DNA from 4 places in the Fodinicola acaciae genome. Region 4 is predicted to be linked to each of the others. Evidence: riboswitches for the same ligand, from Rfam matches in the RefSeq annotation. Region 4 holds a riboswitch; each other region holds the start of a gene.

Evidence for each region. Region 4 has a riboswitch for cyclic di-AMP ahead of GNX95_RS38095 (NlpC/P60 family protein). Riboswitches for the same ligand answer to the same signal wherever they lie in the genome.
Region 1: it holds a riboswitch for cyclic di-AMP, as region 4 does, so the genes downstream of both, GNX95_RS16655 (C40 family peptidase) here and GNX95_RS38095 (NlpC/P60 family protein) in region 4, are expected to answer to the same signal.
Region 2: it holds a riboswitch for cyclic di-AMP, as region 4 does, so the genes downstream of both, GNX95_RS16225 (C40 family peptidase) here and GNX95_RS38095 (NlpC/P60 family protein) in region 4, are expected to answer to the same signal.
Region 3: it holds a riboswitch for cyclic di-AMP, as region 4 does, so the genes downstream of both, GNX95_RS13110 (hypothetical protein) here and GNX95_RS38095 (NlpC/P60 family protein) in region 4, are expected to answer to the same signal.

The regions. Positions count from the first base shown of each region.
Region 1 is NZ_WOTN01000002.1:292,544-294,722, forward strand. Features, by position in the region: gene GNX95_RS16650 (hypothetical protein) at 1-266, opposite strand, end outside; gene GNX95_RS16655 (C40 family peptidase) at 376-1,308, opposite strand; cyclic di-AMP (ydaO/yuaA leader) riboswitch at 1,356-1,509, opposite strand; gene GNX95_RS16660 (protealysin inhibitor emfourin) at 1,697-2,146, opposite strand.
Region 2 is NZ_WOTN01000002.1:203,082-205,260, forward strand. Features, by position in the region: gene GNX95_RS16220 (CAP domain-containing protein) at 1-302, opposite strand, end outside; gene GNX95_RS16225 (C40 family peptidase) at 411-1,382, opposite strand; cyclic di-AMP (ydaO/yuaA leader) riboswitch at 1,398-1,541, opposite strand; gene GNX95_RS16230 (FAD-dependent monooxygenase) at 1,833-2,179, opposite strand, start outside.
Region 3 is NZ_WOTN01000001.1:2,792,432-2,794,610, forward strand. Features, by position in the region: gene GNX95_RS13105 (NAD(+)/NADH kinase) at 1-582, shown strand, start outside; gene GNX95_RS13110 (hypothetical protein) at 601-1,377, opposite strand; cyclic di-AMP (ydaO/yuaA leader) riboswitch at 1,451-1,583, opposite strand; gene GNX95_RS13115 (MauE/DoxX family redox-associated membrane protein) at 1,864-2,179, shown strand, end outside.
Region 4 is NZ_WOTN01000004.1:563,212-565,390, forward strand. Features, by position in the region: gene GNX95_RS38090 (helicase HerA-like domain-containing protein) at 1-680, opposite strand, end outside; cyclic di-AMP (ydaO/yuaA leader) riboswitch at 1,005-1,176, shown strand; gene GNX95_RS38095 (NlpC/P60 family protein) at 1,189-2,179, shown strand, end outside.

The sequences.
Region 1 (2,179 bases), on a different contig from region 4:
ATGACGTTGACCACCGCGATGAAGATGCTGTAGCTGGCGGTCGACAGGTCCAGGTTTCTGATGATCGTCGGGATGAACGGCGCCACCATGATGATCGAGGTGCTGATCAGCAGGGACACCAGCGCGGCGATCAGTCCGACCAGGACGAGCGTGGCGGCCCGCGGATTGCGGCGCCGCCGCATCGTCGTGACGACCAGGCCGCCGATCAGCACGATCCAGAGCGGAAGCTGACCGGCCAGGCCGGCCAGAGAGCTGACGAAACCCAATGCGGCTCCTTCGGTTTGGATCTTGCGTAGGCAACCTTAGAGGGGCGTGTCACGTGGAAAGGCCCGGCACCAGAACCGGTGCCGGGCCTTTCACGCGTACGCGGGTCGATCAGCCGGCCGGACGTGCCGCGCCGACGAAGCCCATCGAGTCGATGCTGGAGATCTTGACGTTTTCGCCTTCGGTCGGCGCGTGGATCACCTGGCTGTTGCTGATGGCCAGGCCGACGTGCCCGAACCCGTTGAAGAACACCAGGTCGCCGGCCTCCACCGCGCCGCGGGAGATGTGCGGGTTGCCCTGGTATTGCTCGTGTGCGGAGTGCGGCAGGCTGATGCCGACCTGCCGGTAGGCGGCCATCGTGAGGCCTGAGCAGTCGTACGAGTCGGGGCCGTCGGCGGCGAACACGTACGGCTTGCCGAGCTGCGCGTACGCGAACTTGACCGTGGTCGGTGCGCCGACCGGCGCCTCCGGCGCGTCCGCGTCCGAGCCGAACTCGCTCGGGTCCAGCTTGGCGCGCAGCTTCTTCAGCGGCTTGAGCTGTGCGTCGTAGGTCTTCTTGCTGGTGGTGAGCGTGTTGACCAGGGTCTGCGCGTCGGAGGTCAGCTTGTTGACCTTCGCCTGCTGCGCGGCCTGCGCGGCCTTGGCGTCCTTGAGCTGCTTGAGCGCGCCAGCGGTCTTGCCGGTGAGCGCGTCCAGCGTGGTCAGCTGGTCCAGGAAGGTGTCCGCCGAGCCGCTGGTGATCATCGAGCTCATCATGCTCACGTCGCCGCCCTTGTACGCGCTGATGGCGTACGAGGCGGTCTGGTCGGACAACGCGCTCAGCTTGGCCTGTGTGGCGGCGAGCTGCTTGTTGACCGTCGCCTGCTGCGCCTTGACGCGCGTCAGGTTGACGTTGGCGGTGTTGTATTGGTCGTTGAGCGTGTCCAGCTTGTTCTCGATCGTCCTGATCTGCTGCTGGACCTGGCTGAGGCTGGGGTCAGCGGCGGCCGGGCTGGCGAAAGCCATCGAGCCGGCGACGAGGCCAGTGGTGAGGAGAGTAGGCACGACAAGGACACGAAGGCGCTGCCATAGCGTCACTTCTCGAAGACTCCTTCTTCCGCGATGACCGCCTACCGAGTTAGCTGACGGATTCGGGCGGGGAAGAAAAAATCGCCCTACCGCGACGGATCGCGGATTCACCCCAGGAACTCGGGTCCCCGGCTCGCGTCCGACCCCTGCCGGACGTCGATTCGGCGGCGTCAGCCGACGGCACCCGGTTGAGCGCCTGACTCTCGACCGACAGAGGCGAAGCTTACGACATCGCCTCTGCCCTTCCATCGTTACGGGGTCGAGGCGCGTTACGGCGCGCCGGGAATATTTCGTTGAGTCCGCGCCAACCAGGTGTTATGCGCGCGACGCTTGGCCGCAAATGCGTACCCTGCCGGACAAAGTGTCACCTGACGACGCGGGAGAAGATCGCGCTCAGCACCGAAATCAGCTCCTTGGCCGGCTTGGGCACCGCGCCGTCCTCGAAACGCACTTTTCGGCCATTGACCGTGATGTCGTACGTGAAGCCGTCGGCGATCTGGTATGGCGGCCGCGGTGGCCGGTCGGTGACGGAGAAGTTGCGCAGCTTCGCGAGCAGCTCGGCGCGTTCGGCGGCGGTCAGCGTGTCGTGCCGTACGTCCCGCTGCCGGCTGCTCGCGGTGAGCTGGCCGGCGGCGGTGATCCGCAGGTCGTCCTGGACGCCGGCGATGCCGCCGGTGCGGTGAAACGCCAGCGCCGGAAGCTCGTTGCCCGGCGCGCTGGTCGCCGGCGGATCGTGCGGCGTACCCGTCGTCGGGGTCGCGCATCCGGTCACCGCCAACAACGCCACGATGGCCAGGGCTCTACCGCGCATCATGCGACCTCCGCCGGAAGAATGTCCGTCGGTGGC
Region 2 (2,179 bases), on a different contig from region 4:
ACGCCGGGCGGCCGGAGCTGGCCGAAGCAGGTGCCGGCCTGCTCCGGACTCGCGACCAGTACGACCCGGTCGGCGCCGCGCCGCAGCCGTGGCGGGTCGACGGTCAGCGTGGCCGAGCGCAGCGTGACGCCGCTGGTCGCCGGCTGGTTGTAGAAGACGAAGTCGGCGTCGCCGGTGACCCGGCCGTCGCGGCCGAGGACCAGGCCGGACAGGTCGTACGGCCCGGTCACCGTGATCGACACCGGGCCCTGCGGGAGGACCAGGTTCGCGCCGGCGACCAGGTCCGTGACGGTCGTGCTCACGTCACGTACAACTGTCCGCTGCCGGTCAACCGTTCCTGGCCAACCTGTGAAACCGATAAGAACAGCGCCACGCCGTCGGGGGCCGGCGTGGCGCTGTCCGTTCGGTGGTCAGCCGCGAGCGGCGCCGGCGAACGGCATGATGTCGATGTTGCTGATCTTGACGCTCTCACCCGGCTGCGGCGCGTGGATCACCTGCTTGTTGCTGATGGCGATGCCGACGTGCTCGAAGTCGTAGAAGAAGACCAGGTCACCGGCCTGCACCTGGGACCGCGAGACGTGCTTGAGCGCGGCGTACTGCATGTGCGCCGAGTGGTCCAGGCTGATGCCTTCCTGCTGGTAGGCCATCATGGTCAGGCCGGAGCAGTCCCAGCTGTCCGGACCGGCCGCGCCGAACACGTACGGCTCACCCAGCTGCGCGAAGGCGAACCGCACCTCCGGCGACGAGCCGGGCGGCGCGACCGCGTGCGTGGTGCCCTCGTCGTAGTTGGGCGACAGCTTCGCCTGCAGCGCCATCAGCGGCTGGAGCTGCGCGTTGAAGCTCTGCTTGCTGGCCGCCAGGGTGGTGACCAGGTTGGTCGCCGAGGTGGACAGCGCCTGCAGCTTGGCGTTCTGCGCGTCCAGCGCCTTCTTCGCCGCCCGCAGCTGCAGCAGCGGTGCCGCGGCCTTGGCGGTCAGCGCGTCCAGCGTGGTCATCTGCTGCAGGAACTGGTCGGCGGAGCCGCTGGTCATCATCGAGGTCATCATGCTCATGTCGCCGCCCTTGTACGCGCTGACCGCGTACGAGCCGGCCTGCTGCTGCAGGATGGCGATCTGGGCCTGGGTGGCGGCCAGCTGCTTGCCGAGCGTGGCCTGCTGCGCCTTGACCTTGGTGAGCTGGACGTTGGCGGTGTTGTACTGCTCGTTGGCGGTGTTCAGCTTCTGGGTGAGCGCCTGGATCTGCGCGTTCACCTGGCCGATGTCCGGCTGGGTCGGTGCCGCCGACGCCGGGGTGGTGGACACCAGGCTGGCCAGCAGTGAAGCCGTGACGATGGGGATGAAAAGGGCATGCTTGCGCCTACTCAGCGCGCGAGCGCGAGTCACTCTCGCGTAACTCCTTCTTCCACGCTCACCGCCTACCGAGTTAGCTGACGGATTCGGGCGGGGAAGAAAGTTGTCGCCCTACCGCGGCAAGCCGCGGATTCACCCCAGAAAACACGGGTCCCCGGTTCGGTACGCATACCGATTCGGCGGCGTTTGCCGATGGTGTCGGGTGACACCTGCGAATCGACAAACCGATGCGACCCTACTCGGTGTCGCCTCACCTGTCGTATCGCGGGATCGGATCGACGTGTTACGCACCACGCATGGTTGACCTTTTTTGGCTGGTGGGAAGGGGAGTACGTCCGGAATGACCGGACCAGAGGTCAATTTCTCCTTAACGAAACCTTATCTGTGTGCCGGCATAATGTCGGAGAATTCACAGTGGCTGGTGCGTAAGGAAAAACCCGCGACCGAAGGCGGTCATGCGACCCACGTATCACCAATTCTCTGCTATTGAGTGACCGGCGTCTCCCAGTCCAATTGCAGCTCGCTCAGCCAGTCGCCGCCGGTCGGCCGGCTCGCCGGCCGGCCGCTCATGGTGGCCGCGACCTCGACGACCAACTCCACGCGCGGACGGCGTAGTCGCTCGTACGTGCTGAACGCGCGCTCGGCGTCGGGAATGTCACGCAGGCATTTCGCCAGTACGATCGCGTCCTCGGCGGCCATCGACGCGCCTTGCGCGGCGGACGGTGACGCGGCGTGCGCGGCGTCGCCGGCGATCGTCATCCGGCCGTTGTGCCACTTCGGCACCGACGGGATGTCGTAGTTGTTGCGGCCGGCGATCTCGTCGGTCGCCG
Region 3 (2,179 bases), on a different contig from region 4:
ATCCCGGAGGGCATCCAGGCGCTGCTTACGTACGGTCGCGGGCCGCTGTTGCCGCCGCCACCGCGACGGGTCGTCAGCCAGACCAAGGGAGTCGGCGTCGAGCTGGACGTGACCGCGCTCAACGACGTGGTGTTCGAGAAGCTGGCCCGCGACCGGCAGGCCAGCCTGGCCGTCTACCTCGGCGAATGCGAGTTCGCCTCGTATTCGGCGGACGCGTTGATCGTGTCCAGTCCGACCGGCTCCACGGCCTACAACCTGGCCGCCGGCGGTCCGGTCCTGTCGCCGAAGCTGAGCGGCCTGGTGTTCACGCCGGTCGCGCCGCACATGATCTTCAACCGCAGCGTGGTGCTGGCCGCCGACGAGGCCGCGTCCGTACGCGTGCTGGACCGCTCCGGTCAGGTGGCGGTCAGCGTCGACGGGCAGCTGCGCGGCGTACTCGACCCCGGCGACTGGATCACCGTCCATCCGGCCGAGCACGCGGCGCAGCTCGTACGCATCCGGCCAGGCGACTTCTTCCGCCGGCTGCGCGACCGTTTCTCACTCGCCGACGCGCCGGCCGCACTCGCCGACGGCGACGCTTGACCCAGCGAGGGTGACGAGCTACATGGCGAAGGAGGGGCGTACGGCCGGAGCGAAGGTGATCGCGCCGCGGCGGTGACGGCCAGAGGTGTGCCGGTGGCGGCCAGCCGGCGCGCCGATGCCGCCGGGCTGGCGGACCTTGACGACGGCGGCGGCCAGGCCGATGCCGACCATCGCCGACACCGCGGTCGCCGGAGCGACCACCGGGTCAGCCAGCGCGTGCGGAGCCGCGGCCGGCGCGGTCGCGGTGACGTTGTTGTCGGCGATCGTGCCGTGCTCGACCAGCGTCTTGCTCTTCGCCGGACCGGTCACCGGAGTGGTCGTGACCTGCACCTTCGGCAGGTTGGGCCGGGGGTCGTGCACCTTCCACGCGCCGCTGGAGAACGGCTGCGGCGGACCCTTGACCCCGGTGCCACTGCCCCACTTGGTCACCACGTACGTGACCTGGATGTGGCCCGGCCCGAAGCCGTCGACCATGTGCGTCTCGCTGTTCCAGTGTCCGCCGGTCAGCTGCGCGTACGTCTGGCCGTCGATGTCCAGCATGACGCCGTGGTCGGACGGGAAGCCGGGGCCGCGGTCACCGATCACGAAGTCGGCCTTGCGGCCGTTGTACGTGACGTAGCCCTCGGTGCCCAGCGGCCAGCTCGGACTGGCGAAGACGCCCTTGTGCATCCCCTGGCCACCGGCCGGATCACCGGTGTCGCCGGCGATGCCGGAGCCGTCGTCCCAGAAGTACGACGCTTTGGTGCTGCCCTGCAGGAGCGTGCCCGGCGGCGGATCGTTGGTCGCGTACCTCAACGTCGGACCCCTACTCGTCCACCGTCCTCGGCACAGCGGGACGGTGAACTGCGTGGAGGTGGACCACGCGACTCTCCTCTCCTTCGGCTGCCTACCGGGTTAGCTGACGGGTTCGGGCCAGGAGTCGCCCTACCGCACGTGGCGGATTCACCCCAGGAACCTGGGTCCCCGGCTCCCTCCGCGGAGGGACTCGGCGGCCGCCCGGCTGCCTTCCGGATGAAGGACGGGTGAACCGGACGAACACGATGACTCTAACCACGACCTCCGGCAAAGTTTCAGCAGGTCGCCCAAATCACAACCGTGTCGTTCGGTTTTACCGCGTACGACCAGGAAAAAGGTCGTAAAGCGACAGTCATTTTGCCTGATCAGGACACGTCCACCGAGATCGATGCCTGGCGCGCATGTGCCGCGTGCGGCGATGGAGATCTCGACACGTTCGCCAGACCGGACATATCCTGCGCGCACGTCGAGCCGAGGAGCGGGGACATGGACTACGTGGCGATCGCCTGCCGCCTGCTGATCGGCGTGGTGTTCGCCGCCTCCGCCGCGACCAAGCTCGTCGGGCCGTCGGCGTTCACCGCGTTCGTCACATCCGTCCGGCAGATGCGCGTCGTGCCGGGGACGTTCGCGCGGCCGGTCGCGTACGTCGTCGTCGCCGCCGAAGCGCTGATCGTCGTGCTGGTCGCGGTGCCGTACGCCGGCAGCGCGGTCGCCGGCTTCGCGATCGCCGCCGTCCTGCTCGCCGCCTTCGCGGTCGGCATCGTCATCTCGGTGCGACGCGGCGAGCGTACGCCGTGCCGCT
Region 4 (2,179 bases):
GGCTCGCCGAAGAACTCCTCGGCGCCGGAGTCGGCGAAGCTGATCAGCTCGCGCAGGATCACGCCGGCGGTCGCCTTGCTCAGGCCGCCGAGCGCGGCCAGCTGCTCGGCGCCTTCGGCCGAGGTGAGGAACTGGATGACCGCGCGAAGGTCCTTGAGGTCCAGCAGCGGCAGGCCGTTCTGGTCCGCGAAGTGGAAGACCAGGCCCAGCGAGGACTCCTGCACGTCGTTGAGGCCGAGCACCTTGGCCAGCAGCGTCGGACCGAACGAGGTGACGGTCGCGCGCACCGGTACGCCTTTGCCGTGACCGCCGAGCGCCAGGAACTCGGCCGGACAGCCGGTCGCGACCCACTGCTGACCGACCTCACCGGCACGCGCCTTGCTCTTCTCGGACTCGGCGCCGGGGGCCACGATGCCGGACAGGTCACCCTTCACGTCGGCCAGGAACACCGGCACGCCGTTGGCGGACAGCTGCTCGGCCATCATCTGCAGGGTCTTGGTCTTGCCAGTGCCGGTCGCCCCGGCCACCAGGCCGTGCCGGTTGACCATCGACAGCGGGATGCGCACCTTCGCGTCCGGAACGACGGCACCGCCGTCACCGACCAGCGCACCGAGCTCGATCGCGGCGCCGGCGAACGCGTACCCCTGCTTCACCTTCTCCGCAACGTCGTTCTCCGCCATCAGCGCGTCCCCCTAAGCCCGAAGCATGAAAGTCGGACGGAGCCTATCCAGCCGCGCGTCATTCGGCAGCACCGCGCGCATATTCGTGATTCGGCGGTCAAATGTGAGGCACGCCACGGTGGAATCGTGTTCGCAAATCAGACACAGAGAGCCGACATATTAGGACAAAAGAAATCGGCGCGACACGGCGGGGTTGTAACAGTTCTCACTCCGCCTGCGAATACGATCACGATGACCCAAGATGCTTGGGGCACAGGTGAGCAACCCGCTCACCCGCCTGGAGCGACGGCACGCCGAGTCCTGTCCCCGCCCTCCAGGTGCAGGTACGAGCATTGGATGAGTCGGACAGGAGCGGGGGAACCACGTGTTTCCCGGATTTCCGGCCGGCTAAACGTTCCGGTCGAGAAATCCTTGGGGTGAAGCCACTCCCGAGTGGCCGGGGCCGCCTTCCCTCCCGAACCCGACAGCTCACCTCGCAGGCGTGCCGGAAGGACCGCTTTTGCATACGGTGCGCACACACCGCCGTAGTCTCCCGCGTCCGCTGAAGAACAAGTGGCTCACCGCAACGCTCGGTGTGGCCGGTGCCGGCATCATCGCGGCCGGCGTTCTCGCGGCCCCCACCGTCTTCGCGGCCGAGTCGCTCAAGGTGACGCTGGCCCGCTACAACAGCCCGCAGTCGATCCCGCCGGGCGGCACCGCCTACCTGCGCGGCACCGTCAAGACCCCGCAGGGCCAGCCGGCCGGCAACGTGCCGGTGACCATCTCCCGGTTGGACGGCAAGGGCCACTACGCCTCGTTCGGCAGCTCGCGGACCGACAGCAACGGCGTGGTCACCTTCACGCTGCGGCCCGGCAGCTCGAACTACTACGCGATCTCGGCGAGCGGCGCCACCATCGGTGGCGGCTGCACGCAGCAGCCCGCCGGCCAGTCCGCCCAGCAGCCGGCCCAGCAGGGTGGCGCGCAGAAGACCGGCGACAGCAAGCTGCCGGAGCGCAAGCCGGCCGCCGACTCCTCCAGCCAGCCGGCCGACGCCACCGCTGACCCGAGCTCCGACCCGAGTTCCTCGCCGAGCGACACCACGCCGAGCTCGGAGGCGCCGACCAAGTGCGCCGACGGCACCGCATACGCCGGCGGCATGTCCAGCGGCGTGCCGATCTACGTGCAGAACAAGGGCCAGCAGGTCGTGCAGATGGCCTACCAGTACCGAGGCAAGCCATACCGCTACGGCGCCGCCGGCCCGAACTCGTTCGACTGCTCCGGTTACACACTGTTCATCTACGGCAAGTTCGGCAAGCGGCTGCCGCACAGCGCGACCTCACAGTCGCACTACGGCACCGCGGTGAGCCGCAGCCAGATGAAGCCGGGTGACCTGATGCTGTTCGGCAAGCCGGGCTCGTACTACCACGCGGCGATCTACGCCGGCGGCAACGAGATGTGGGACGCCTCTACCTACGGCAAGCCGACCGCGAAGCACAAGATCTGGAGCAACAACTACGTGG